3 regions of the Nonomuraea sp. NBC_00507 genome follow, and region 3 is predicted to be linked to each of the others. Evidence: riboswitches for the same ligand, from Rfam matches in the RefSeq annotation. Region 3 holds a riboswitch; each other region holds the start of a gene.
What was found. A riboswitch is a leader RNA that binds a small molecule or an ion and turns the genes downstream of it on or off. The one in region 3 is predicted to bind S-adenosylmethionine.

Region 1 (7,762 bases), 400 kb from region 3:
TCCGACCTGCCGCTCCTGCCGTGGACGGCGATCCCGACGGTGTTGCTGCTGGCCATCGGCGAGGGCTACAGCGCCTGGGTCACCAAGGCGCGCATCGCCAGGAAGCCGGGCACCAAGCCGGTGGAGCCGCTGGCGGTGGCCAGGCTGGCCGCGCTGGCCAAGGCGTCGGCGTACGCGGGGGCGGTGTTCGGCGGGCTGTTCGCCGGGTTCGCGCTCTACACGGTGCAGATCCTGGACCGTGAGACGCCGCGTTCGGAGTTCTTCATCGCAACGGGTTCGCTCGTGGCCTGCGTGGTGCTGGTCTGCGCGGCGCTCTATCTGGAGCACTCCTGCCGCACCCCGAAGGATCCGCAGGACAGTCAGACACCGGAGTAGTTCTCGTCCTGCCTTTGCTTGACAGGTGTGCGGCGGCGGCCGAAGAGGTAGATGACCGGAGCGGTGCAGATCAGGGGACCGATGATGGCGATGGGGCGCTCCAGCCACCATCTCAGGTCCGGCGGGATCGTGCTGCCGAGGGTGCCGAAGAGCCACCACGACAGGCCCAGCGCGATGGACATCCCGGTGGTGTGGAACAAGTACAACGCCAGGGCGTACCGATTGATGAAGTCGTTGGCCCGGCGCCAGCGCGGCCGTTCGAGCACCCGCTCCATCGCTGGCCGGAGCACCTCGACCAGCCCGATCTGGAACAGCAGCAGGGCCACGATCACGAAGGTCGGCGGCGCCATGTTGGACCATTTGTCGCCGGGCACCCCCACCATCGACCCCGGGTAGATGCCCGAGTACACCAGCCCGAACAGGGCGAACAGGCCGGTCCACAGCAGGGCGACGTCGTAGCGCCTGGGCAGGGTCACGATCCGGTCGTAGAAGAACCCGGCCTGGTGCGCCAGCCCCCACACCAGGATCATGTTGAGCCAGCCCACCCCGTCCACGCCGTACCGGAAGCGCAGCACGTCCACCACCAGGGCCGCGCCGCCGAGCCAGATCAGGGCCAGCACGTCGTAGCGCTGGTGCAGCCACAGCGCCACCGGAAGCAACGCGATCAGCATCAGGTAGACGGCGAGGAACCACAGCGGGCTGAGCACCAGCACCACCACACGCCACATCCAGTCCACCTCGAACGTGAACGTGACCGCCGCCCCGACCGCGACCCACACCCCGGACAGGAACAACGCGGGTAAGGCCAGAGCCCGGATTCGCCGCCAGACGAACGACCCGATGCCCACGCCGCGCTCCCGGGCCCGGTGCCAGGACAGCAGGTGCACATGCCCGCCGACGTAGAAGAACAGCGGCAGCACCTGCAGCAGCCAGGTGAGGATCCACAGCCCCGAGGTGAAGCCGAGCGGGCTGGTCGGCTCGGGGCCGTGCGGCTTCCACACGAGAATCGTGAACGCCCAGTGCCACCCCACCACGACGATCAGGCTCAGCGCCCGAAGCCAATCGACGTATTTGTCGCGTTCTGGGGGGTTCACTTGTCGATATCACCCACAACGAAGAACATCGAGCCCAGAATGGCCACCATGTCGGCCACGAGGTGCCCGGGCAACATTTCCCGCAGCACTTGAATGTTGCTGTACGAGGCCGAGCGCAGCTTGAGCCGCCACGGCGTCTTGTCGCCCTTGGAGACCAGGTAGTAGCCGTTGATGCCGAGCGGGTTCTCGGTCCAGGCGTACGTGTGCCCCTCCGGCACCTTGAGCACCTTCGGCAGTCGCTGGTTGATCGGCCCCGGCGGCAGCGAGCGCAGCCGCTCGACGCAGGCGTCGGCCAGCTCCAGCGAGACCTTGAGCTGCTCGAACAGCACCTCGAACCGGGCGTGGCAGTCACCCCCGCTCCGGGTGATGACCTTGACGGGCAGCTCGGGGTAGGCCAGGTACGGCTCGTCGCGGCGCAGGTCGAAGTCCACCCCAGAGGCCCGGGCGACGGGACCGCTGACGCCGAACTGCATGATCTGCTCGTGCGTGAGCACCCCGACGCCCTTGGTACGGGCCAGGAAGATGTCGTTGTGCAGGATGAGGTTCTCGATATCCGGCACGCGGCGGCGGGTCTCCGCGACCGCCTCCGACACCCGGTCCAGCCAGCCGAGCGGCAGGTCCTCCTTGAGCCCGCCGACCCGGTTGAACATGTAGTGCATGCGCCCGCCGGAGATCTCCTCCATGACCGCCTGGATCCGCTCGCGCTCGTTGAAGGAGTAGAAGATCGGCGTCATCGCGCCCAGCTCCAGCGGGTAGGAGCCGAGGAACATCAGGTGGCTGAGCACCCGGTTGAGCTCGGCCAGGAGCGTACGCGCCCACACGGCCCTGACCGGCGGCTCCATGCCGAGCAGGCGCTCGGCGGCAAGCACCACGCCCAGCTCGTTCGCGAACCCCGACAGCCAGTCGTGCCGGTTGGCCAGCATGATGATCTGCCGGTAGTCGCGGACCTCGAACAACTTCTCCGCACCACGGTGCATGTAGCCGATGATCGGCTCAGCGGTGGCGATGCGCTCGCCGTCCAGTGTCAGCCGGAGCCTGAGCACGCCGTGCGTTGACGGGTGCTGCGGGCCGATATTGAGGATCATGTCCTCGGTGGCCAGCTCCTTGGCGCCCGCACCGATTCCGACCACGCGTTCCGTCATATGGCCATGCTGCCACCGTCCCAGTTGGTGATCCAGGGTGGGGGATGGTCAAGGAATGGTATGGAAACGCATCCCTACTGCGGTCTTGGGGAGGAGTCGGGGGAACGGGGGGAGATAGCACGATGAAGAAGGTTCTGTTCGATGTCGCTGTCTTGATCGCGCGGGTGGCGACGGGCGTGGTCTTCATGGCGCACGGCTTGCAGAAGTGGCAGCACGGACTCGGCGCCACCGCGCAGGGCTTCAGGGAAATGGGAATCCCGTTGCCCGAACTCTCGGCCGGCTTCGCCAGCGTCGTCGAGACCGTGGGTGGCCTGTTCCTGATCCTCGGTCTGCTGGTCCGGCCGGTCGGCCTGCTGCTGCTCATCAACATGCTCGGTGCGATCGCCTTCGTGCACTCGACGAAGGGGATCATGGTGACCGAGGGCGGCTGGGAGCTGGCGGGTGCGCTGGGTGCGCTGGGCCTGCTGTTCCTGGCGGTCGGCGGCGGGCGGATCGGACTTGACGCGCTGTTCGGGGCGATATTCCGGCGTCGTGCGGAGCGCCGGGCCGCGGAGGGTGGCATGAGCGCGGGCGCTCACCGGCGCGGCGGAGGTCCGCTGACGCCCTCGGAGCCCACCACCTCGGAGCGGCCGAACGTGCCCAGGCAGCCGACGGCGTCCAGGTCGGACGTGAGCGACGAGGAGATGCGGGACATCGACGCGCTGGTCTCCGACGACCAGCCGGAACACCGCAAGCCGCCGAACCGGTGAACCGGTGAACCGCTGAACCGGTGCCGCTGAGCCGCCGACCCGGCTGCTCAGCGGGAGACCAGGTCCCGCAGTGCCTCGACCAGCCGGTCCACGTGCTCCTGCGTGGTGCCGATGCCGATCGAGGCCCGCACCGCGGACGTCGTGCCGTCCTCGCATCCGGCGTCCTCACGGTCGTGCCCGCTTCGGCCCAGCAGGTGCCGCACGAACGGGTGCGCGCAGAACTTCCCGTCGCGCACTCCGATGCCGTACTGGCTGGACAGCGCCTCGGCCACCTCGCGAGCCGAGTACCCGTCCACGGTGAACGACACGATCCCCACCCGAGGGTGGTCGTCCCCCCACAGGGACAGCTCCCGCACGCCCTCGATCGAGGCCAGCCCCGACCGCAGCCGGGCCAGCAGCCGCTCCTCCTCCCGTACCAAGGCGGTCCAGCCGGTGGCGGTGAGCGCGTCGCAGGCGGCGGCCAGCGCGATCGCGCCCAGCACGTTAGGGGTGCCCGCCTCGTGGCGCGGCTCGGGGTCGTCGTGCCACTCCGCCTCGTCCTCGACCGAGCGCACCGCGCCCCCGCCCTTGAGGTACGGCTCCCCGTCGGCCAGCCAGTCCCGGCGCCCGATGAGCACTCCGGCCCCGAACGGCGCGTACAGCTTGTGGCCGGAGAATGCCACATAGTCCAGGTCGAGCGCGGTCAGGTTGAGCCGCCGATGCGGTACGAGCTGCGCCGCATCCACCAGAATGCGGGCCCCGTGCCGGTGTGCGATGTGGGCCAGGGCGGCGATGGGCCACAGCTCGCCGGTGACATTGGACGCGGCGGTGACCACGAGCAGCTTCGGGCCCTCGATCCCGGCCAGCGCCTCGTCGGCGGCGCGGACGGCCTCGCCGGGGAAGGCGGGCGGCGCCAGTCGTACGGACTTCCGCCAGGGCAGGAGCGAGGCGTGGTGCTCGGTGTTGAAGACGACGGTGGTGGTGCCCGCGGGCAGGCAGCCGGCCAGCAGGTTCGTGGCGTCGGTGGTGTTGCGGGTGAAGATCACGGCGTCGTCGGGACGAGCGCCGACGAACGCCCTGACCGTGTGGCGGGCCTGCTCGTACCTGGCGGTGGTGAGCTGGGAGGCGTAGCCGGCGCCGCGGTGGACGCTGGAGTAGGCCGGGAGCGCGGCGGCGACGGCGGCGCTGACCGGCTCCAGACAGGGCGCGCTGGCCGCGTAGTCCAGGTTGGCGTACCCCACCAGCCGGCCGCCCTTGACCGGCACCTGGAGGTCGGCCCCGAGCACCGCGGGAATCGGCCGGCTCGCGGCGGCGGCCTGGGTCTCGCCCGAAGCCTGGGCGGGGACGGAGTCGAAGATCGTCAGCGTGGACACGGCACATCTCCCTCAGGGACCATCGGACCCCTGGAGCAGCCATGGAGCCCGCGCTTGCCCGCCACACCGCGTGGCGGACCAGGTCTTCACCCGGGGCACCCCGCCGCGGACGCGAGGGTTGCCGGCCAGCTAGCCGGGGCTTGTCGCTGGCACTCATGACCTACGCCCGCACTATAACCCAGTTCCCACGGCAAAACGCAAACCGGCGAACTTTGACGGCTCTTGACTCGTTGCTACCGGGAACCGCAAAGCCGCAGGTCATGGAGGTAAGCAGATGTTCGACTGGGTGACCGACCCGCAGATCTGGATCGGATTCTTCACCCTGGTGGCCTTGGAGATCGTGCTAGGCATCGACAACATCATCTTCATCTCCATCCTGGCCGGGAAGCTACCTCCCGAACAACGGGACAGAGCCCGCGTCCTCGGCCTGGCCGCGGCCCTGATCAGCCGGCTGCTCCTCCTGCTCGGCCTGTCGTGGGTGGTGCAGCTCACTCAGCCGCTGTTCGCCGTCTTCGGCCACGAGATATCGGGACGTGACTTGATCCTGCTGCTCGGTGGCCTGTTCCTGCTGGCCAAGAGCGTCACCGAGATCGGCCAGAGCATGGACGCCCCCGCGGCCAAGGACGGCAAGAAGACCGCCGCCGTCACCTTCACGTCGGTGATCCTGCAGATCATGGTGCTCGACGTCGTGTTCTCGCTCGACTCGGTCATCACCGCGGTCGGCATGGTGAACGACCTCGGCGTGATGATCGCGGCCGTCGTGGTGGCGGTGCTGGTCATGCTGTTCGCCTCCGGGCCGATCAGCCGGTTCGTGGACCAGCACCCGAGCATCAAGATGCTGGCGCTGGCGTTCCTGGTGCTGATCGGCGTGGTGCTCATCGCCGAGGGTCTCGACCAGCACATTCCGAAGGGATACATCTACTTCGCGATGGCGTTCTCGGTCGTCGTCGAGCTGCTGAACATCCGGATGCGCGGCAGGCACGCCAAGCAGTCCGAGCAGCAGGAGGCGGAGCCGGAGGCTTCTACTATGAAGTAGTGCGCTTTGATCCCTGGAATCCGGATTTTGTGGCCTACCCGTACCGGGTCTACGACGAGCTGCGGCGCGAGGCGCCCGTCTGCTACTTCGAGCCGACGAACCAGTGGTTGATCTCGCGCCACGCCGACGTGAACACCCTGCTCAGGGACCGCCGTCTAGGGCGGTCCTTCCTTCACGTGGCCACGCCGGAAGAGTTCGGCAGGCCGACCGAGCCGGACTTCCAGGAGCCGTTCTGGCGCGTGATCAGGGCGGGCATGCTCGACGTCGAGCCGCCCGTGCACACGCGGCTGCGCCGGCTGGTCTCCAAGGCGTTCACGCCGCGCATGGTCGAGTCTCTGCGCCCGCGCGTGCGCGCGATCGCCGCGGGCCTGGTGGACACGTACGTGGAGAAGGGCGGCGGGGATCTGATCGCCGAGGTCGCCGAGCCGCTCCCGGTGACCGTGATCGCGGAGATGCTCGGCATCCCCGACGGGGATCGTCACTTGCTGCGCCCCTGGTCGGCCGACATCTGCGGCATGTACGAGCTCAACCCCACGCTCGAAGCCCAGCACACCGCGGTACGCGCGGCCGCGGAGTTCGCCGATTACCTCAAGGCCCTGGCCCGCGAGCGGCGGCGCCGCCCGGGCGACGACCTGATCAGCGCGTTGGCCGCGATCGATGAGCTGACCGAGGACGAGCTGGTCGGCACGTGTGTCCTGCTGCTCAACGCCGGCCACGAGGCCACCGTGAACGTCACGGGCAACGGCTGGTGGTCGTTGTTCAGGAACCCCGGCGAGCTGGCGCGGCTGCGTGCCGACCGCTCCCTGCTGCCCACGGCCGTGGAGGAGCTGATGCGCTGGGACACGCCGCTGCAGATGTTCGAGCGGTGGGTGCTGGAGGACATCGAGGTCCACGGCGTGACGATTCCGCGCGGGTCGGAGGTCGCGCTGCTGTTCGGCTCGGCCAACCGGGACCCTGCGGTGTTCGAGGATCCCGACCGGCTGGATGTGGGGCGGGTGGACAACCCGCACATCTCCTTTGGGGCCGGCATCCATTTCTGTCTGGGCGCGCCGCTGGCCCGCATCGAGCTCATCGAGTCGTTCGGCGCGCTGCTGGACCGGGCGGCCACGCTGGAGCTGCGCCAGGAGCCGGTCTGGAAGCCCGGCTACATCATCCGCGGCCTGCACGCCCTGGAGCTGACCGCCGAGTGACGTGAGGGGAGTCAGCCGAATCCGCCGTCCCGGCGCCGTCGGCCCAGGCCTGCTCACCGTCGCTGGTCGAGCCAGCCGAACCCGCCGAGGCCCGACGGGTCGATGAGCTCCCCTTCCTCCGACGCCCTGGCCAGGGCCCGCAGGTAGGCGCGCGGATCGGTGCCGGCCAGCTCCATGGGCGGCCGGGCGCCGGTGATCCCCAAGGCCCGCAGAGCGTCACGCTGTGTGGACAAGGTTGTGGATATCGCGCCGGCCCGCCGCCCCGCCGCGGCGCACGCGTCGAGCGCGACATGGGCCGTGATATCGCAGGTCCCGTCGGGAATCGGGGAGACGACGGCGCCGTCGCGGTATCCCGTCAGCGTGCCGCACATCGGCCGGTTATCCACAGGGTGTGCATAGTCGATGGCGATGGCCCGACCCCTGGTAAGGCGGGTCACGACCGAGGCCCAGGCCTCGTCACGGGGGCGGCCGATCTCCGCCCGTGAGCCCACCCGGGACAGCGGCCACCACCGATCCATCCACTCCCGGTCGGCGGGCCGCAGCGGGCCGCCGAGGCGCTCCTCGCCCGTACGGATGTTCACCAGGACGAGTCGCGGGCCGTCGGGCGTCTGCTCGGCCACGTCCACCGGGACGTTGTCGAGCCACTCATTGGCGATGGCCAGCCCCGTGATGCGCTCCGGCAGGCCGCGGCGCCAGCCGATCCGCTCGGGAAGGGCCTGCGGCCTGGGGGAGAGGTCGACGGCCGTGACCCGCAACCGGTCGCGCAGCGCGGGGTCGGCGGCGGCCAGCACTTGGGCCACCAGCGCGCCCTCTCCCGCGCCGAT
Region 2 (7,762 bases), 1.9 Mb from region 3:
CCTCGGGCAGCGCCACGGTGGCCGGGCACGACGTGGCCAGGGACCCGGCCGGCGTACGCTCCCGCATCGGCTACGTCGGCCAGCGCAACAGCGCGGGTGAGGACTTCCTCGCCCGCGACGAGCTGGTCACCCAGGGCCGCTGCTACGGCCTGCCCGTCAGGGAGGCGGCGGCCCGCGCCGACGAGCTGCTCGACCTGCTCGACCTGACGCCGCTGGCCAAGCGCAGGCCGGGCACGCTCTCGGGCGGCCAGCGCCGCCGTCTCGACATCGCGCTCGGCCTCGTCCACCGCCCCGACCTGCTCTTCCTCGACGAGCCCTCGACCGGTCTCGATCCGAAGAGCCGCGCCGAGATCTGGCAGCACATCCTGCGACTGCGGGAGACGTACGGGACGACGTTGTTCCTGACCACCCACTACCTGGAGGAGGCCGACAGCATGGCCGAGCGGGTGGTGATCATCGACAACGGCCGGATCATCGCGGACGGCACCTCGGAGCAGCTCAAGAACGACCTCGCCGGCGACCACATCACGCTCACCACCAGCACGGAGGAAGAGGCGCGGCGGGCCGCGGAGATGGGCGGCGGCACGGCGGCGGGCACGACCGTACGCCTGCGGGTCGCCAACGCGGCCGCCGCCCTGCCCGAGTGCCTGCGCACCCTGGACGGAGCCGGCATCAAGGTCACCACGGCCGAGACCACCCGTCCCACCCTCGACGACGTGTTCCTCACTCTCACCGGGAGAAGCCTCACCGATGACGACATTCCTGCGTGACACCACCACCGTCTTCTCGCGCGAGTTCAAGCCCGCGCTGCGCAACCCAGCCGGGCTGCTGTTCGAGATGGGGCAGCCGCTGCTGTTCCTGTTCCTGTTCGGGTCGCTGCTGGACGGGGCGGTCGGCTCGTCGTGGCAGTGGTTCGTGCCGGGGATCCTCGTCATGATGTGCCTGACGGGGCCCATGTCCGCCGGTTACACGTTGCTGGTCGAGCTGATCGGCGGCTCGATGGAGCGCATGCTGGTCACGCCGCTGAACCGGACGGCGATGCTGGTGGGCAAGGCCATGAAGGCCATGATCGTCCTCCTGGTCCAGGCCGTGCTGATCATCCTGCTGGCGCTGCCGCTGGGCTTCGAGCTGCACACGGCGGGGGTGCTGGCCGGCCTGGCCCAGCTGGTGGTCTTCGGGGTCGGGCTGGGCGCGTTCTCGTTCGTCCTGGCCATCAAGTCGGCCCCGGGAGGCACGCTGTTCTGGATCGTCAGCCAGTCGATCATGTTCCCCCTGCTGCTCCTGTCAGGGGTGCTGCTGCCACTGGAGAGCGCCCCGGCGTGGCTGCGCGCGATCGGGCAGGTCAACCCGGTGACGTACATCGTGGACGCCCAGCGAGCCCTGTTCGCGGGAGACCTCGCCGCCCCCTCCATCCTGTACGGCACCGCGTCCGCCTGCCTGATCGCCGCGGCCGGTCTCTACCTGGGCAACCGCGCCATGCGCCAGGGCGTGGTCTGATCAAGGGCTGATCGCCAGGAACACGAACGCCGCGAACAACACCAGGTGCACCCCGCTCTGCATGAGCGTCGCCCGGCCGGGCACCACGGTGAGCGTCGAGACCACGTAGGTCAGGGCCAGCAGCACCATTTGGGTGCCGCCCAGGCCGAGCAGCAGCGGCCCTTCGAGCCAGATCGACGCCACCGCGATGGCCGGGATGGTCAGCCCGATGCTGGCCATCGCCGACCCGAGCGCCAGGTTCAGGCTGATCTGGACCTGGTCGCGCCGGGCCGCGTTGAGTGCGGCGATCGTCTCGGGCAGTAGCACCAGCAGCGCGATCACCACGCCCACGAAGGCCTGGGGCAGTCCGGCCGACGACACCGCCAGCTCGATGACCGGCGACTCGACCTTGGCCAGGCCGACGACCGACACGAGCGCGACCAGCAGCAGCCCGAGGCTGGTCAGCGCGGTGCGCCCGGACGGCCTGGGCGCGCGCTCCTCCGGGTCGAGGGGCGCGCCGTCGCGCTCGTCGTGAACGTGGGCAGCACCAGGCTCAGCGTGCTGAGCGTCGCCACGGTGGCGAGCGCCTTCCCCGTGCCCTCGGCGTTGAACACCGCGATCCGCCGCTTCATCGTGAGGGCGAGCAGGAACACTACCACGATGCCATTGCAGGTGATCATCACGGCCGCGAACACGGTGTCGCGGGCCAGCGACCCGGTCTGCGCGCCGCCGGTCATCATGAGGCTGACGATGAGCGCCACCTCGATCACCGTCATGGCCACCGCCAGCACCAGCGAGCCGAAGGGTTCCCCGACGCGGTGCGCGATGACCTCGGCGTGGTGCACGGCGGCCAGCACCGCCCCGGCCAGCAGAAGGGCCGCGACGAATGGTTTCACCCTGATAATGCCTTGACATCACGTTTTGGCGGGAATGAAAGTGACCTCGTGGCCCATGTGATCGCGACAAATACCGTGCCCTGGATCCCCGTGGCGCACCGCCTCGACGTCATGCTCTCCCGGACCGTTCCGCCCGCGGCGAGCACCACGTCGGCGTTCGCGTTCGTCGCAGACGGGCTCGGCAGGACCCTGATGACCTGCGTCGATCGGGAGGGGCGCGGCTGGGACATCCCGGGCGGCCACCTCGAGCCCGGCGAGAGCGCGATCGACGCGGTGGTCCGCGAGCTGCACGAGGAAACCGGCCTGCGCCTCCCGGCCGCCGCCCTGTCGATCTTCGCCTGGCAGCGTATCGAGCTCTTCGACGCCCCGCCCGCCGATTACCGTTACGCGTCGCTCACGTATATGGCCATGTTCCGCGCCGTCCTGCCGGGCCCGGGTGCCCCGACCCGCCCGCCGGCCGGCTCTGAGAGCACCCGCGCCGAGTGGCTGCCACGCGCGGACATCGAGCGCCTCTGCGGGCCCCGTACGTGGCTGACGCTGCTAGAGCGCGCGGGCTCGCTCTAGGTCTTTGCCGCGGTAGAGATGCTCGGGAATGCTGGCCAATGTGGACGGATGGACCTGCGCGCCCAACCCGTAGAACTTCTGGAAGCTCATGATCAGCGGCCGCCAGGCGTCGGGATCGATCCGGTCAACCGTCCCGGCCATCCTGATCTCTTCGTGCACCCACACCCGCTGGACCCGCACCTCGAACGCCAGCGTCCCGCCGTCGTCCCCCACCGGATGCACCGCCTCGACCACGGCCTCCATGCTGACCGGGCACTCGGCCACCCGCGGCGGCGCCACCGTCTCGGAAGGTGTGGCGGTCAGCCCGGCCCGCTGGAACTTGTCCGGCACGTACCGATATCCCCCCTCCCATTTGCGGTCCGGAACGGGATGGGCGCCGGTGGTGAGCGCCAGCCGGTCAACGGCGGTGGCGAGCGCGTCGGAGGGCAGGTTCAGGACGCATTCCCGCGTCCTGATCAAGTTGTGAGCCGTCTTGGCCCGTGAACCCAGCCCCAGCATCCCCCGCCAGCCGAGCCAGAAGGCCGACGACATGGGGGCCAGGTTGGGGGTGCCGTCCTCGTTCATGGAGGAGAGCAACACCACGGGCGTGCCGAAGTAGAGGATGTTGGGCTCGATCCTGGCATGCGGGTCCGCGTCGACGAAAATGCTCATGCGGATCAGTGTCGTGGCGCGTCAGGGGGGCCGCTGGCGGGTATCGGACCGCTCAGCGGCGGCTCCTGACCCGGGCGTTCAGGGCCGCTTTGACCTCCGGCCACTCATCGGCGATCACGGAGAAGACGGCCGAGTCCCGCACCTTTCCTTCCTCACCCGGCGCCCACGAGGGTGACCAATTCCGCAGCACACCTTCGAAGCTGGCGCCGAGGCGCTCGATCGCCCGCCGCGAGCGCGCGTTCCTGGCATCGGTCTTGAGATCGACCCGCACCACCCCGAGCGCCTCGAACGCGTAGGTGAACAGCAGCAGCTTGGCCTCGGCGTTGATCCCCGTGCCCTGCGCCGAGGCCGCCAGCCATGTCCAGCCCACTTCGATGGCCCGCAGCTCGTCCCGCCCCGGCCAGCTCCGAGGATCCCAGAACCCCGTACATCCGACGGCCCTGCCGTCCGCCACCCGCACCTGCGCGAACGGCGTCAGCCCCGCGCGCTCCCACTGGTCCCGCAGGTACTCCTCGATGTCCGCGCCTCGAGGCACCAGGGTGAACGTGTAGGCGGAGCGATCCTCCTCCGCCGCCCACGCCAGATCCGCCGCATGCCGCCTCGCCAGCGGCTCCAACCTGACCAGCGATCCGCGCAGCACGGGGACATCGAGCGACAGGCTCATCGAAACCCTCCTCATCGTTCCTGGCGTTGGCACCTTGCCGCTTCGGGCAGGTTGCCGGACCGTCACCGGGCCAGGTCCCTCAGATCCTCTGGATGACTATCGGTGCGGAGATGATGCCCGACTCCCGGGAGGGCCGTCAACGCGACGCCCTCTGGCGGAGCCGGGCAGCTCCGCGCCGTTCAGCAGCCGTCGCCCGCGGGAATTCTGTCAGTGCCGTGTGCGATGATCCCCCGCATGGACGGAAGCACGGTTCTGCAGACAGCAGCCGAATGCGAGAGATTCCTGCGTTCAGCAGCCGACAGGAGCTGGGCGGAAACCCCCATTCCCGGGATGGACTGGACCGCCGCACAGGCCGCGGCTCACGTGAGCGACTGCCTGCTGTGGTATGCCACTGATCTTGCCGCTGGAGAGCAGGAGCTCAGCACGACGGAGATCCATGTCCGTCCTGAGTCGAAGCCGGACGACCTCATCACCACGATGACCACATTCGCCACGATCCTGGCGCGGGTCGTCGACGCGACTGCGCCCGGGGCTCGCGGGTGGCATCCCTGGGGTCTCGCCGACGCGTCCGGCTTCGCCGCGATGGCCTGCGACGAGATGCTCGTGCACACCGCCGACGTCGGCGCTGGGGTCGGCCAGAGCTTCCTCCCTGCCGAGAAGCTCGCGGCGGCCACCGTGCGTCGCTTGTTTCCGTGGGCGCCGGCGGACACGGACCCGTGGGAGACGTTGTTGTGGGCCAACGGCCGCGCCGACCTCCCCGGTCAAGAGCGGCAGGTGGGGTGGAGATGGCACTGCGCCCCACTGACCGAATGGAAGGGCACCAACCCCAGCCGCCGAGTGACTCACTAGGCACCCGTCGCCGGTTTCCAGCACCTACATGGGCGTCTGGTGGAGGAGGACGACACGCCAGCCGTCCGGGGTCCGGCGGTAGACCGTCGAGGCGTACCACGAGGACGTCTCGTCGCCGGTCGTGCTCGTCAGTTTGTAGGCGACCACGGCTCCGGCGTCGCCGAGCGGTTTGACCACGACGTCGTGTGCCTGGTTACGCCGGTCCGGGTTTCCGCTTCCTTTGGCATACATGTCGAGAACCTGCTGCTTGGACACGATGCCGTAATTTCCCATGGCGACGAAGTCATCGGCGCAGTATTCCGCGAAAAAGCCCTCGTCGTAGGCCGCGTCGGCGTCCAGCATGCGCTGCTCGATTTCCGCCAGCGTCTTTTCGATGTCGCTCATGCCGTCCCACTCCTTGGTGAAGGTGCGGTCCAGGCTGCCAGGCGTACCTGACACCTCCCGACAGGTACGGCCGACGACAGCTCTCGTTCGGCGAGGTTTGGTGCTGAGCCGGTCCTGGCGACCGGCTCAGCACGGATCATCACCCGGCTATGAGCGGAGCGAGGACGCGAGCGAGCCGCCCCAGGGGAGCCCGTCCGTCGGCCACAACTCGGCCTGCCGCTTGAGCGTGTTCTCGACCCTGCCGCCCACGGGGCAGCGGAAGCCGTGCGGGGGCACGGTCAGCGAGATCAGGTAGTTGTCGATCGGCACCGTGCTGCACTCGTCCTTGCCGTAGATGCGGTGGCCCCAGCCCTCGTAGGTGAGGAGCACCGCCTTGGAGCCGAGCTGGCGGCCCACGTTGGCGGACCAGATCCACGGGGTGGAGGGGTCGTGGATCGAGTTTCCCAGCAGGATCGGAGCACTGCCCGTGTAGCGCAGCGTGTGCTGCGGGTTGGTGGTGGGGTGGTTGAGGCAGACGGGCAGGTCCTCGATCGGCATCGGGTTGAACCGCATGTCGGGTGCCAGGCGACCGGAGTTTCGCATGATCTCGGCGTACTCGTCATAGTTGCGCACCCGGAGGTTGTAGTCCTCGCAGAGAATCACAGTCGGCAGCTGGGCGACTTCTCCCGTCACGGGCTGGCGGCCGGGCAGCGGCGGCATCCACGACGGCGGCTCGCCACCGTCCAGGGCGCGAAGCATCTCGCTCAGCAGCTGCCAGGCGGGCCCCTCGGTGCCCAGCACGCCGTTCCACAGGACCTGCAGCTCGGTCATCGGACGATCCGTGACGCCCGGCCAGTAGAGCTCGCCCTTCTGCGCCTTGTCCAGCAGCCTCTTCCAGACCGCCCGGACGTCCTGCCCGTGCAGGGCGCAGCCGGGCTCCTGGTCGCACCAGCCGACGAACTGGTCGAAGGCGTCCTCGACGGCGAGCGCCTCGGTGTAGAGGAACGCCTTGACGCCGAGGCTGTGGTCCATGTTGCTGTCCAGGGCGAGAGCCCGGATCCGGTTCGGGAACATCTCGGCGTACATCTGCCCGAGCAGGGTGCCGTACGAGACCCCGTAGAAGGTCAGCTTCTCTTCGCCGAGCGCGGCGCGCAGGGCGTCCATGTCACGCGCGACGTTGACCGAGTCGACGTGGTCGTACAGGGGGCCGGTGCGGGCCCGGCAATCGGCGTGCAGCCTCTTGTTGTAGGCGGTCCACTTGTCGAAGTCGGCCTGGCTCTTCATGACGGCGTACGGCATCTCGTTGTACACCGACGCCGAGCAGATCACCGGGTTACTGCGGCCCACGCCCCGGGGATCGAAACCGACGATGTCGAACCGCTTCTGGATCTCCTCGGTGAAGAATCCGGGGGAACTGTAGGCGAACTCCACACCCGATCCGCCCGGGCCACCCGCGCCGAGCACCAGAGACCCGATCCGGGCGGCAGGATCGGTGGCCTTGCGCCGGGCGACGGCCAGGTCGACGGTGGGCCCGTCCGGCTTGGACCAGTCGATCGGGACGGTCAATGTGCCGCACTCGGCGGCAGGCTCCTCTTCGCAGGGCTGCCATGCGATGCCGCCACTCCCGCTGACCGCCGAGACACCGTTCTCAGCGGCCGCCGCGGCCGGCAAGACGGGTAACAGCACCGCCATCGCCATGAAAGCGGTGGCGAGCAGGGAAGATCTTCTTCGCACGTTGCTCCAATCGTTTGGTCGGTCGGCCGGCCCGCTCACGCGGCGCGCGGCCGATCTTCGATCATTCCCGGTCGGCGCCGCGCGCGGAGAAGAAATGGAAATTTCCTTCACAGCGACCGGGATCAGACTGGAAACATGGCGATGAGAACCGCAGGGGGCGGGGCTCGCACCCGGTCAGCCCTGTGTCAGGCGGACTCGCGCCAGCGGTTGGTGATCGGGAGGCGGCGGTCCTTGCCGAAGACCTTTGGTGAGATCTTCGTGCCGGGCGGGTACTGCCGCCGCTTGTACTCCGCCGTGTCCACCATCCGCAGGACCCACGTCACCAGTTCCGCGTCGTAGCCCGCCGCCACGATCGCCTCGCGCCCCTGCTCGCCGTCGATGTAGAGCGACAGGATCTGGTCCAGGACGGCGTAGTCGGGCAGGGAGTCGGTGTCGACCTGGCCCGGCCGCAGCTCGGCGCTGGGCGGCTTGCTGAGGGAGTTGTGCGGGATCGGCGGGGTCTGGCCACGCTCCAGCGCGGCGCGGTTACGCCACCGGGCCAGGGCGAAGACGGACGTCTTGTAGA
Region 3 (7,762 bases):
GATGGATACACCATCGTTGGTGATCGTGGGAGCGCCCCACTTCTTCTCCAGCACGACGTTGCGGCCCTTGGGGCCCAGGGTCACCTTGACGGCGTCGGCGAGCTGGTTCATACCGCGCTCGAGACCGCGCCGGGCGTCCTCGTCAAACGCGATCATCTTGGCTGCCATAAGGCTAGACCTCCCAGATACAGGGTGGCTTGTCCTGGACCGAGCCGACGCCCGCGACGGCATGGGCCTGCATCTCCTTCGGCAGACCCCATCGTCTCGATCCGAGTTGCTGGCACTCTGCTGCACAGAGTGCCAACGAACTGTTTAGCACTCTACCCTGCCGAGTGCAAGCGAACGTCTACCCTCCTGCGGTTCCCGCCCTGGTCAGTCCGTCTGTACGGCGAGCCGCTCACCGTGCGGCTCGCCGTAGGTCGACGAAAGAATGGAGGCCGCCTCGCCCGGACTGCGTTGCCGTGCGATGCCGCCACCGGGTGCATACCAGTGACGTAAATCAGACCGCCCGGACAGACTCCGCCTGCGGTCCCTTCTGGCCCTGCGTGATCTCGAACTCGACGCGCTGCCCCTGTTCGAGTGCTCGGTACCCGTCCATCAGGATCGCTGAGTAATGGACGAATACATCCTTACCACCGTCTACCGCGATGAAGCCGTAGCCCTTGTCCGCGTTGAACCACTTGACGGTGCCCTGCGCCACTTCCGACTCCTCTTACTGGGCTTACAGATCTCGCCCATTCCACCGCGAGACCGTAATCGCATGACTTAACTGAAAATCAGCCAGACGATCGCCTCGACCATACCTGTGGCACGGGGTTTGGCAACAGAGTCAATCCGCAAACGACGCATTTCTTCGCAGAGTACCTTGTTCAACGTTGAATTAGTCGGGAAAAGGAGAAGGCGCCCACTAGGGGCGCCTTCCAATGATGTGACCTCTCGCACTCAACCGCCGGCGACCGCCGGGATGATGGAGATCTGAGTGCCCTCAGGGGCGGGAGTGTCGAGCCCCTCGGCGAAACGGACGTCCTCTTCTCCCACGTAAACGTTGACGAAACGCCGAATCTTGCCCGATTCATCAAGAATTCTCGCGCCGATCCCCGGGTAGTCGGAGTCGAGCTTGGCGAGCACGTCACGAAGCGTCGCGCCCTCGCCACTCACTTCCGCGTTCCCCCCGGTGTACGTGCGCAGGATCGTGGGGATCCGCACAGAAACGCTCATGGTTATCTTGCCTTTCCTGGTTGTCAGACAGCCGCGCGGAACGCGTCGAGAGAGGGCCGGATCACGGCGGTGGGCTGGGCGTCGTCGCCGGTGATGGCGTCGAGCGTCTTGAGCCCGTCACCGGTGTTGAGCACCACGGTCTCGGCCTCGGGATCGAGCCGCCCGCTCTCGGCGAGCTTCTTCAGCACGCCCACGGTAACCCCGCCCGCAGTCTCGGCGAAAATACCCTCCGTCGAGGCCAGAAGCTTGATGGCGGCCACGATCTCGGGGTCCGTGACGTCCTCGACGGCCCCTCCGGTGCGGCGAGCGATGTCGAGCACGTATGGCCCGTCGGCGGGGTTGCCGATGGCCAGCGACTTGGCGATGGTGTCCGGCTTGACCGGCTGGACGACGTCGTGCCCGGCCTTGTAGGCGGTGGAGACCGGCGAGCACCCGGCCGCCTGCGCCCCGAAGATCTTGTAGGGGGTGTCCTCGACCAGCCCCAGCGCCACCAGCTCCTTGAAGCCCTTGTCGATCTTCGTGAGCTGCGACCCGGAGGCGATGGGGATGATGATCTGCTCGGGCAGCCGCCACCCGAGCTGCTCGGCGATCTCGTACGCGAGCGTCTTGGAGCCCTCGGCGTAGTAGGGCCGCAGGTTGACGTTGACGAACCCCCACTTGTCGCCCAGAGGGTCACCGATCAGCTCCGAGCAGAACCTGTTGACCTCGTCGTAGGTCCCCTCGATCCCGATCAGCTTCCCGCCGAACACCCGGGCCATGGCGATCTTGGCGGCTTCGAGGTTGGCGGGGATGAACACGCAGGCGTCGAGCCCGGCCCGCGCCGCGGCGGCCGTGACCGCGCCCGCGAGGTTGCCCGTGGAGGAGCAGGAAAGCGTGTGGAAACCGAAGTTACGTGCCGCCTCGACGGCGATGGCCACCACCCGGTCCTTGAAGGAGTGGGTGGGGTTGCCGGAGTCGTCCTTCACGTACAGGGACTTCAGGCCGAGCGCCTGCCCGAGGTTGCCCGCCTTGACCAGCTTGGTCCAGCCGGGGTTCATGTTGGGCTTGGTGGCGACGTCGGCCGGCACGGGCAGCAGGGAGCGGTAGCGCCAGATGTTGGCGGGACCGGACTCGATGTCCGCGCGGGTCACGGCGCCGAATTCGTAGGCCGCTTCGAGCGGCCCGAAACACTCCAGACACGCGAAGCTGGGGCCGAGAGGGTAGCGCGTGCCGCACTCGCGGCAGGACAGAGCGACAGCAGGACCAAAGTCGAGCGACATGAAGCGAGGCCTTCCCTCATCTTCGCCCGCGGCCACCTTGACCGCGAACCGGAATTGGCACCTTGTCCCGGTCGGCCTCGCCCTGTCGCGAGTCACAAGCCGGGAGGGTTGCCGGGGCTTCGCAGGGCCGGTCCCTCCGCCCCTCTGGATGAGCAATATGCAGTTGTTGAAAGGGACTCTACCCGCTTAAGTAGGCGGAATTACCATCCGTCTCAGCATTCGAGACGGGCAGTCTCAGCGATAGTCCTCACCGAGCACACCCTGCACGTATTTCCTGGCCTGGTGAATGCGGGATTTGGCGGTGCCCAGCGGGATGCCGAGCTGCTCGGCCACCTCGTTGTAGTCGAGCTGGACGATGTCGCGCAACACCAGCGCCTGCGCCAGGTCGGGCTTGTCGGCTTCCAGCGCCTCCATCGCGTCGAGCAGGTCCAGCCGGGAGCCGGCGATCACGCTCACCCGCCGCACGTCGGGCTTCTGCACGGGCAGTTCCTCCGACGTCTGCTCCGCCGCCCGGCGCTTGAGCGATCGGTACGTGGTCCGCGCGCAGTTGGCGGTCACGATGTGCAGCCAGGTGCTGAACCTGGCCCGCCCCTCGAAGCGGCCGATGTTGCGGGCCACGGCCAGCAGGGTGTCCTGGGAGGCTTCCTCCGCGTCCTGGTGGTAGGGCAGGATCCGGGCGCAGTGGCGCATCACATCGGGCTCGATCCTGGCCAATAGCTCACCAAGCGCGCGATGATCTCCGGCTGCGGCGGATCGGGCGAGTTCCTCGGTTAGCTCATCAAGCGCCATAGCTGGGATCCTATGATCGAAGGGAGCCATGATGAACAGCGTCCTGGTCGCCTCCAACAGAGGGCCTGTCTCCTTCACCGTCTCCGACGACGGCGAGTTGACCATGAAACGTGGCGGGGGCGGGCTCGTCTCCGGGCTGTCCGGAGTGGCCAAGGAAGACGGCGTCCTGTGGGTTTGCGCGGCGCTGTCCGACGATGACCGCAGCGCCGTGCGGCTGTCTCCCGGCGGCAGGATCGACCAGGCCGGCTACGACACCGGGCCGCTACGGATGCTGGACATCCCGCCGGCCACCTTCCACCGCGCCTACAACGCCGTGGCCAACTCCACGTTGTGGTTCGTCAACCACCTGCTCTACGACATCCCCAACGCACCCAACTTCGGCACGCGGTTCGGGCGCGAGTGGGAGTCCTACCGTGACTACAACGGCGCGTTCGCGCTGGCCCTGGCCGAGGAGGCCGGGCACGGCGCACGGGTGATGGTGCAGGACTACCACCTGACGCTGACCCCGGCGATGCTCCGGGCCGAGCGGCCCGACCTGCGCATCGCCCACTTCAGCCACACCCCGTGGGCGCCGCCCGAATACTTCTCCCTGCTGCCCGACGAGGTGGTCGGCGAGGTCCTGGAGGGCATCCTGGGCGCCGATCACGCCGGGTTCCTGACAGGAAGGTGGGCGGGGGCGTTCATGGACTGCTGTGAAGCGCTGCTCGGCGCCGAGGTCGACCGGGTGGCCCACAGCGTCACGCACGAGGGCAGGACGACCAGGGTCGGCGTGCACAGTCTCGGCGTGGACGGCGCGGCGTTGTGGGACCGGGCCTGCGAGCCCGATGTCGAGTCCTACATGACCGCGATCAGGGATCAGGTCGGCGACCGCAAGCTGATCGTCCGCATCGACCGCACCGAGTTGTCGAAGAACATCGTGCGCGGCCTGGTCGCCTATGGCGAGTTCCTGGCCGCGCATCCCGAATGGCACGGGCGTGTGGTGCACCTGGCCTTCGCCTACCCGAGCCGGCACGACCTGCCCGAATACCGCGAATACACCGCCTCGGTGCAGCGCAGCGCTCAGGAGATCGAGAACGAGTTCGCCACCGAGGACTGGGACCCGCTGATCCTCAACGTCAACGACGACTACCCGCGGTCGCTGGCCGCCTACCGCATGGCCGACGTGTTGCTGGTCAACCCCATCCGCGACGGGATGAACCTGGTCGCCAAGGAGGGCCCGGTCCTCTCGGACAACTGCGCGCTGGTGCTCTCGCGCGAGGCGGGGGCGGCGGCTGAGCTGGGCCCGTACGCGATCATGGTGAACCCCTACGACATCAGCGGCACGGCCGCCGCCCTGCACGAGGCGCTCATCATGCCGGAGGACGAGCGCAGGCGGCGTCGCGACAAGTTGTGCGCGGCGGCCACCGCCCTGCCGCCCCAGAAGTGGCTGGCCGCCCAGCTCGACGCCCTGGATTAGCTCCAGTCCGCGTACTTGAGCGCGTCGGACAGGCCTGGCGTGTTCCACTGGTCCACGACCAGGATCTTGCTCTTCGGCAGATACCACTCGCGCTGCGTGAAGCGGGCCTTCGTACCGGCGCCTGAGTAGGACACGCAACGAGCCTGCCAGGCGTTGTAGACGGCCTTGTGCCCCTCGCCGACCTGGCGCAGGCCCCGCGTCACCTTCGGGCCGATGATCTCGCCCCACTTCTTGTTGACCGGGCAGGGCTGCACGTCGCTCGCCGTGTAGAAGGGCCTCTTGCCGGTGTAGGGGCCCCAGCCCTCCGCCCCGATCTTGATGTACTTGGGACCGAGGAGATAGAAGGCGTCACATTGGGGCGTGCCCCAGCCCTGCGGTTTGCCGCACTTGCCCGTGACGACCTGGACCACGTCGGCGCCGAAGCGGTGCACCTCCCACTGGATCGGAATGTAGAGGGTCAGGCCGTTGCGGAACTTCAGCGGCTGGGCGGGCGCGGCGGCGTTCGCGGGCAGCGCGGTGGTCAGGACAGTGGCCGCGGCGACGGCCGCGACGGCGAGGGAGCGCTTGGACATGCGCCCGACACTAGAGATCGCGACTTGCAGTTCACTCATGAACGACTGAACGCCGACGTGAGCTCCTCCAGCAGCGCGACCACCCCGTCCGGGCCGTCCACCACGATGTCGGCGCGCTCGGCCAGCTCGGCCACCTCCGCCGAGCCGCTGCACACGGTCACGCCGGGCAGCCCGGAGGCGCGTACGGCCTCGAACGCGGCCAGATCCCCCAGATCGTCGCCGGCGAAGAGAACGGACCTGGCGGCCCGCTCGGCCAGGAACAGGCTGAGCGCGTGCCCCTTGTCCATGCCCGGCGGCCGCAGCTCCAGCACCATGCGGCCGGGCTCGACCACCAGCCCGTGCTTGTCGGCCACCCGCGCCAGCGGCTCGCGCAGCGCGGCCAGCGCGCCTTCGGGGTCGGGGCTGCGTCTGGTGTGCACCGCGACGGCCCGGCCTTTGTCCTCGATCCGCACGCCGTCCAGCCCGAGATCGTCGAGCAGCAGCTGCAGCTCCGCCTCGGCCCGCGGCACGCCCGGCGGGGGCGGCGGCGCGGAGATCCGGCCGTTCTCCCAGCGCTCGAAGCCGTAGTGCCCGAGGATGACGAGCCCGGGCACGTCGGCCAGCCCCGGCCCCAGCTCCAGTGCGGTGGCCGGGGGGCGGCCCGTCACGATGGCGACGGCCAGGACGTGCGCGCCCAGCTCGGCGAGGACCGCGGGCGCCTTCGGGTGGATCACGGCGGTGGCGGGATCGGGCACGATGGGCGACAGCGTTCCGTCGAAGTCGAGCCCGATCACGGCGCCTGCCGGATCCTTCAAGATCGCTTCCATTCCAGGGATGTTCCTCACGCGGCTGCCGTACCCAGCCGGTCAGGGGCGCATGCCAAGCCTTCTTGCCGCACGGTCGCGCTGGCGGGTGGAGCGCAGCCTGCGCAGCCGCTTGACCAGCATGGGGTCCTGCTCGAGCGCCTCCGGCCTGTCGATCAACTCGCCGAGCAGCTGGTAGTAGCGGGTGGCGGAGAACCCGAAGGTCTCCTTGATGGCCTGCTCCTTCGCGCCCGCGTGGCGCCACCATTGGCGTTCGAAGGCGAGGAGCTCGAGATCGCGTTCTGTCAGGGGTTGGCGGGACGTTTCCTGGGCAGCATTGTCACCGCTGAGCGGTGCTCCCATGGTGTCCTCCTCGAAAGGGGCGTGCGACGATCTCGTCACACGCACGCGGCCCGAGCCAATCGTAATGTGCGGAGTGGTGCTGTTCACGGCGGATCGGGAGACGTACAGTCACGAAATGTGACCTCAGTAATCACCCTCCTCACCGACTATGGGCTCGAAGACGGGTATGTGGCGGCCTGTCATGGCGTGATTGCCGGGATCGCCCCGCAGGCGCGGGTGATCGACGTGTGTCACCTGATCCCCTCCGGGGACGTGCGGCGCGGCGCGGCGGTTCTCGCCCAGACCATCCCCTACCTGCCGGCCGGCATCCACATCGGCGCGGTCGATCCCGGCACGGGCGGCGCCAGGCGCGCGGTGGCGGTCGAGGCGGGCGACCGGGTGTTCATCGGCCCGGACAATGGGTTGCTGTCGTGGGCCGTGCGCGCCAGCGGCGGCGCGCGGGCCGCGTACGAGCTCAGCAACGACGAGCACTTCCTGCGGCCGGTCTCGCCGACCTTCCACGGGCGGGACGTGTTCGCACCGGTCGCGGGGCGGCTCTGCCGGACTCCGTCGGGCTCCGGCGGGCTGCGGCTCGCGGATCTGGGGCCCGAGGTCCCGGTCGACCGGCTGGTGACGCTGCCCGAGCCGACGTCCCACCTGCGCGAGGGGTCGGTGGAGGGCGAGGTGGTCTCGGTCGACCGCTACGGCAACACCCAGCTGTCGATCGCGGCCGGGGACCTGCAGGCGCTCGGGGTCCGGGTGGGCGACACGCTCGGGGTGTGGCTGGGGCGGCGGCAGTTGTCGCTGCCGTTCCGGGAGACGTACGCGGCGGTGCCGCCCGGCGAATTGGTGGCGTTCGCGGACTCGGCCGGTTTGATCGCGATCGCCGTCAATTCGGGTGACGCGGCGCAGCGGCTGGGGCTCCCACCGGGGGCGCATGTCCGACTTTCGCCTACTCAATAGGAGGAAAGCGACAGATCGGAATTACTCCGCGTATCGGCCTGTTTACTGAAGCGTCGCATGCGGGTGGGCATTCGCGTGTCAGAATGCACATCGGCGTCCCCTCCCTACCGCTCGAGGTTGACGTGTCCCACCCGCCCGTTGTGCCGCCCTCACCCATGTCCTTACTCCCAGCCATGCCACCCAGCCCGCCCCCGTCCCGGCTCAGCGATGCCGCCCGGGCAGTGACCTGATGAACAGGATCATCGTCCCCGTTCTGCTCGCCGCGCTCGTGGTCGGGGTCGCCTCACCCAGCGCCTCCGACGACATGGGCGAAGCCGCGCGTGCCGGTCAGTGGCAGCTGGACACCCTGCGCCTGCCCGAGGCCTGGCGGGCGACCAAGGG

Region 1: linked by a shared signal. The riboswitch ahead of OHA25_RS10325 (aminotransferase class V-fold PLP-dependent enzyme) and the one ahead of thrC (threonine synthase) in region 3 are both predicted to bind S-adenosylmethionine.
Region 2: linked by a shared signal. The riboswitch ahead of OHA25_RS02630 (GNAT family N-acetyltransferase) and the one ahead of thrC (threonine synthase) in region 3 are both predicted to bind S-adenosylmethionine.

Annotation. Positions count from the first base shown of each region.
Region 1 is NZ_CP107853.1:2,010,975-2,018,736, forward strand. Features, by position in the region: gene OHA25_RS10305 (DUF3180 domain-containing protein) at 1-375, shown strand, start outside; gene OHA25_RS10310 (acyltransferase family protein) at 360-1,469, opposite strand; gene OHA25_RS10315 (NADH-quinone oxidoreductase subunit D) at 1,466-2,611, opposite strand; gene OHA25_RS10320 (DoxX family protein) at 2,734-3,360, shown strand; gene OHA25_RS10325 (aminotransferase class V-fold PLP-dependent enzyme) at 3,408-4,712, opposite strand; SAM riboswitch class IV at 4,758-4,873, opposite strand; gene OHA25_RS10330 (TerC family protein) at 4,987-5,748, shown strand; gene OHA25_RS10335 (cytochrome P450) at 5,748-6,938, shown strand; gene OHA25_RS10340 (SAM-dependent methyltransferase) at 6,992-7,762, opposite strand, start outside.
Region 2 is NZ_CP107853.1:498,584-506,345, forward strand. Features, by position in the region: gene OHA25_RS02600 (ATP-binding cassette domain-containing protein) at 1-770, shown strand, start outside; gene OHA25_RS02605 (ABC transporter permease) at 751-1,497, shown strand; gene OHA25_RS02610 (hypothetical protein) at 1,498-1,941, opposite strand; gene OHA25_RS02615 (hypothetical protein) at 1,938-2,372, opposite strand; gene OHA25_RS02620 (NUDIX hydrolase) at 2,421-2,936, shown strand; gene OHA25_RS02625 (flavin reductase family protein) at 2,913-3,587, opposite strand; gene OHA25_RS02630 (GNAT family N-acetyltransferase) at 3,640-4,251, opposite strand; SAM riboswitch class I at 4,260-4,350, opposite strand; gene OHA25_RS02635 (maleylpyruvate isomerase N-terminal domain-containing protein) at 4,486-5,100, shown strand; gene OHA25_RS02640 (nuclear transport factor 2 family protein) at 5,125-5,484, opposite strand; gene OHA25_RS02645 (alpha/beta fold hydrolase) at 5,632-7,197, opposite strand; gene OHA25_RS02650 (NAD+ synthase) at 7,383-7,762, opposite strand, start outside.
Region 3 is NZ_CP107853.1:2,413,776-2,421,537, reverse strand. Features, by position in the region: gene groL (chaperonin GroEL) at 1-168, opposite strand, end outside; gene OHA25_RS12285 (cold-shock protein) at 500-700, opposite strand; gene OHA25_RS12280 (MoaD/ThiS family protein) at 943-1,218, opposite strand; gene thrC (threonine synthase) at 1,242-2,477, opposite strand; SAM riboswitch class I at 2,491-2,632, opposite strand; gene OHA25_RS12270 (RNA polymerase sigma factor) at 2,712-3,266, opposite strand; gene OHA25_RS12265 (alpha,alpha-trehalose-phosphate synthase (UDP-forming)) at 3,298-4,722, shown strand; gene OHA25_RS12260 (hypothetical protein) at 4,719-5,294, opposite strand; gene otsB (trehalose-phosphatase) at 5,330-6,100, opposite strand; gene OHA25_RS12250 (DUF3263 domain-containing protein) at 6,140-6,439, opposite strand; gene OHA25_RS12245 (SAM hydrolase/SAM-dependent halogenase family protein) at 6,557-7,381, shown strand; gene OHA25_RS12240 (S8 family serine peptidase) at 7,611-7,762, shown strand, end outside.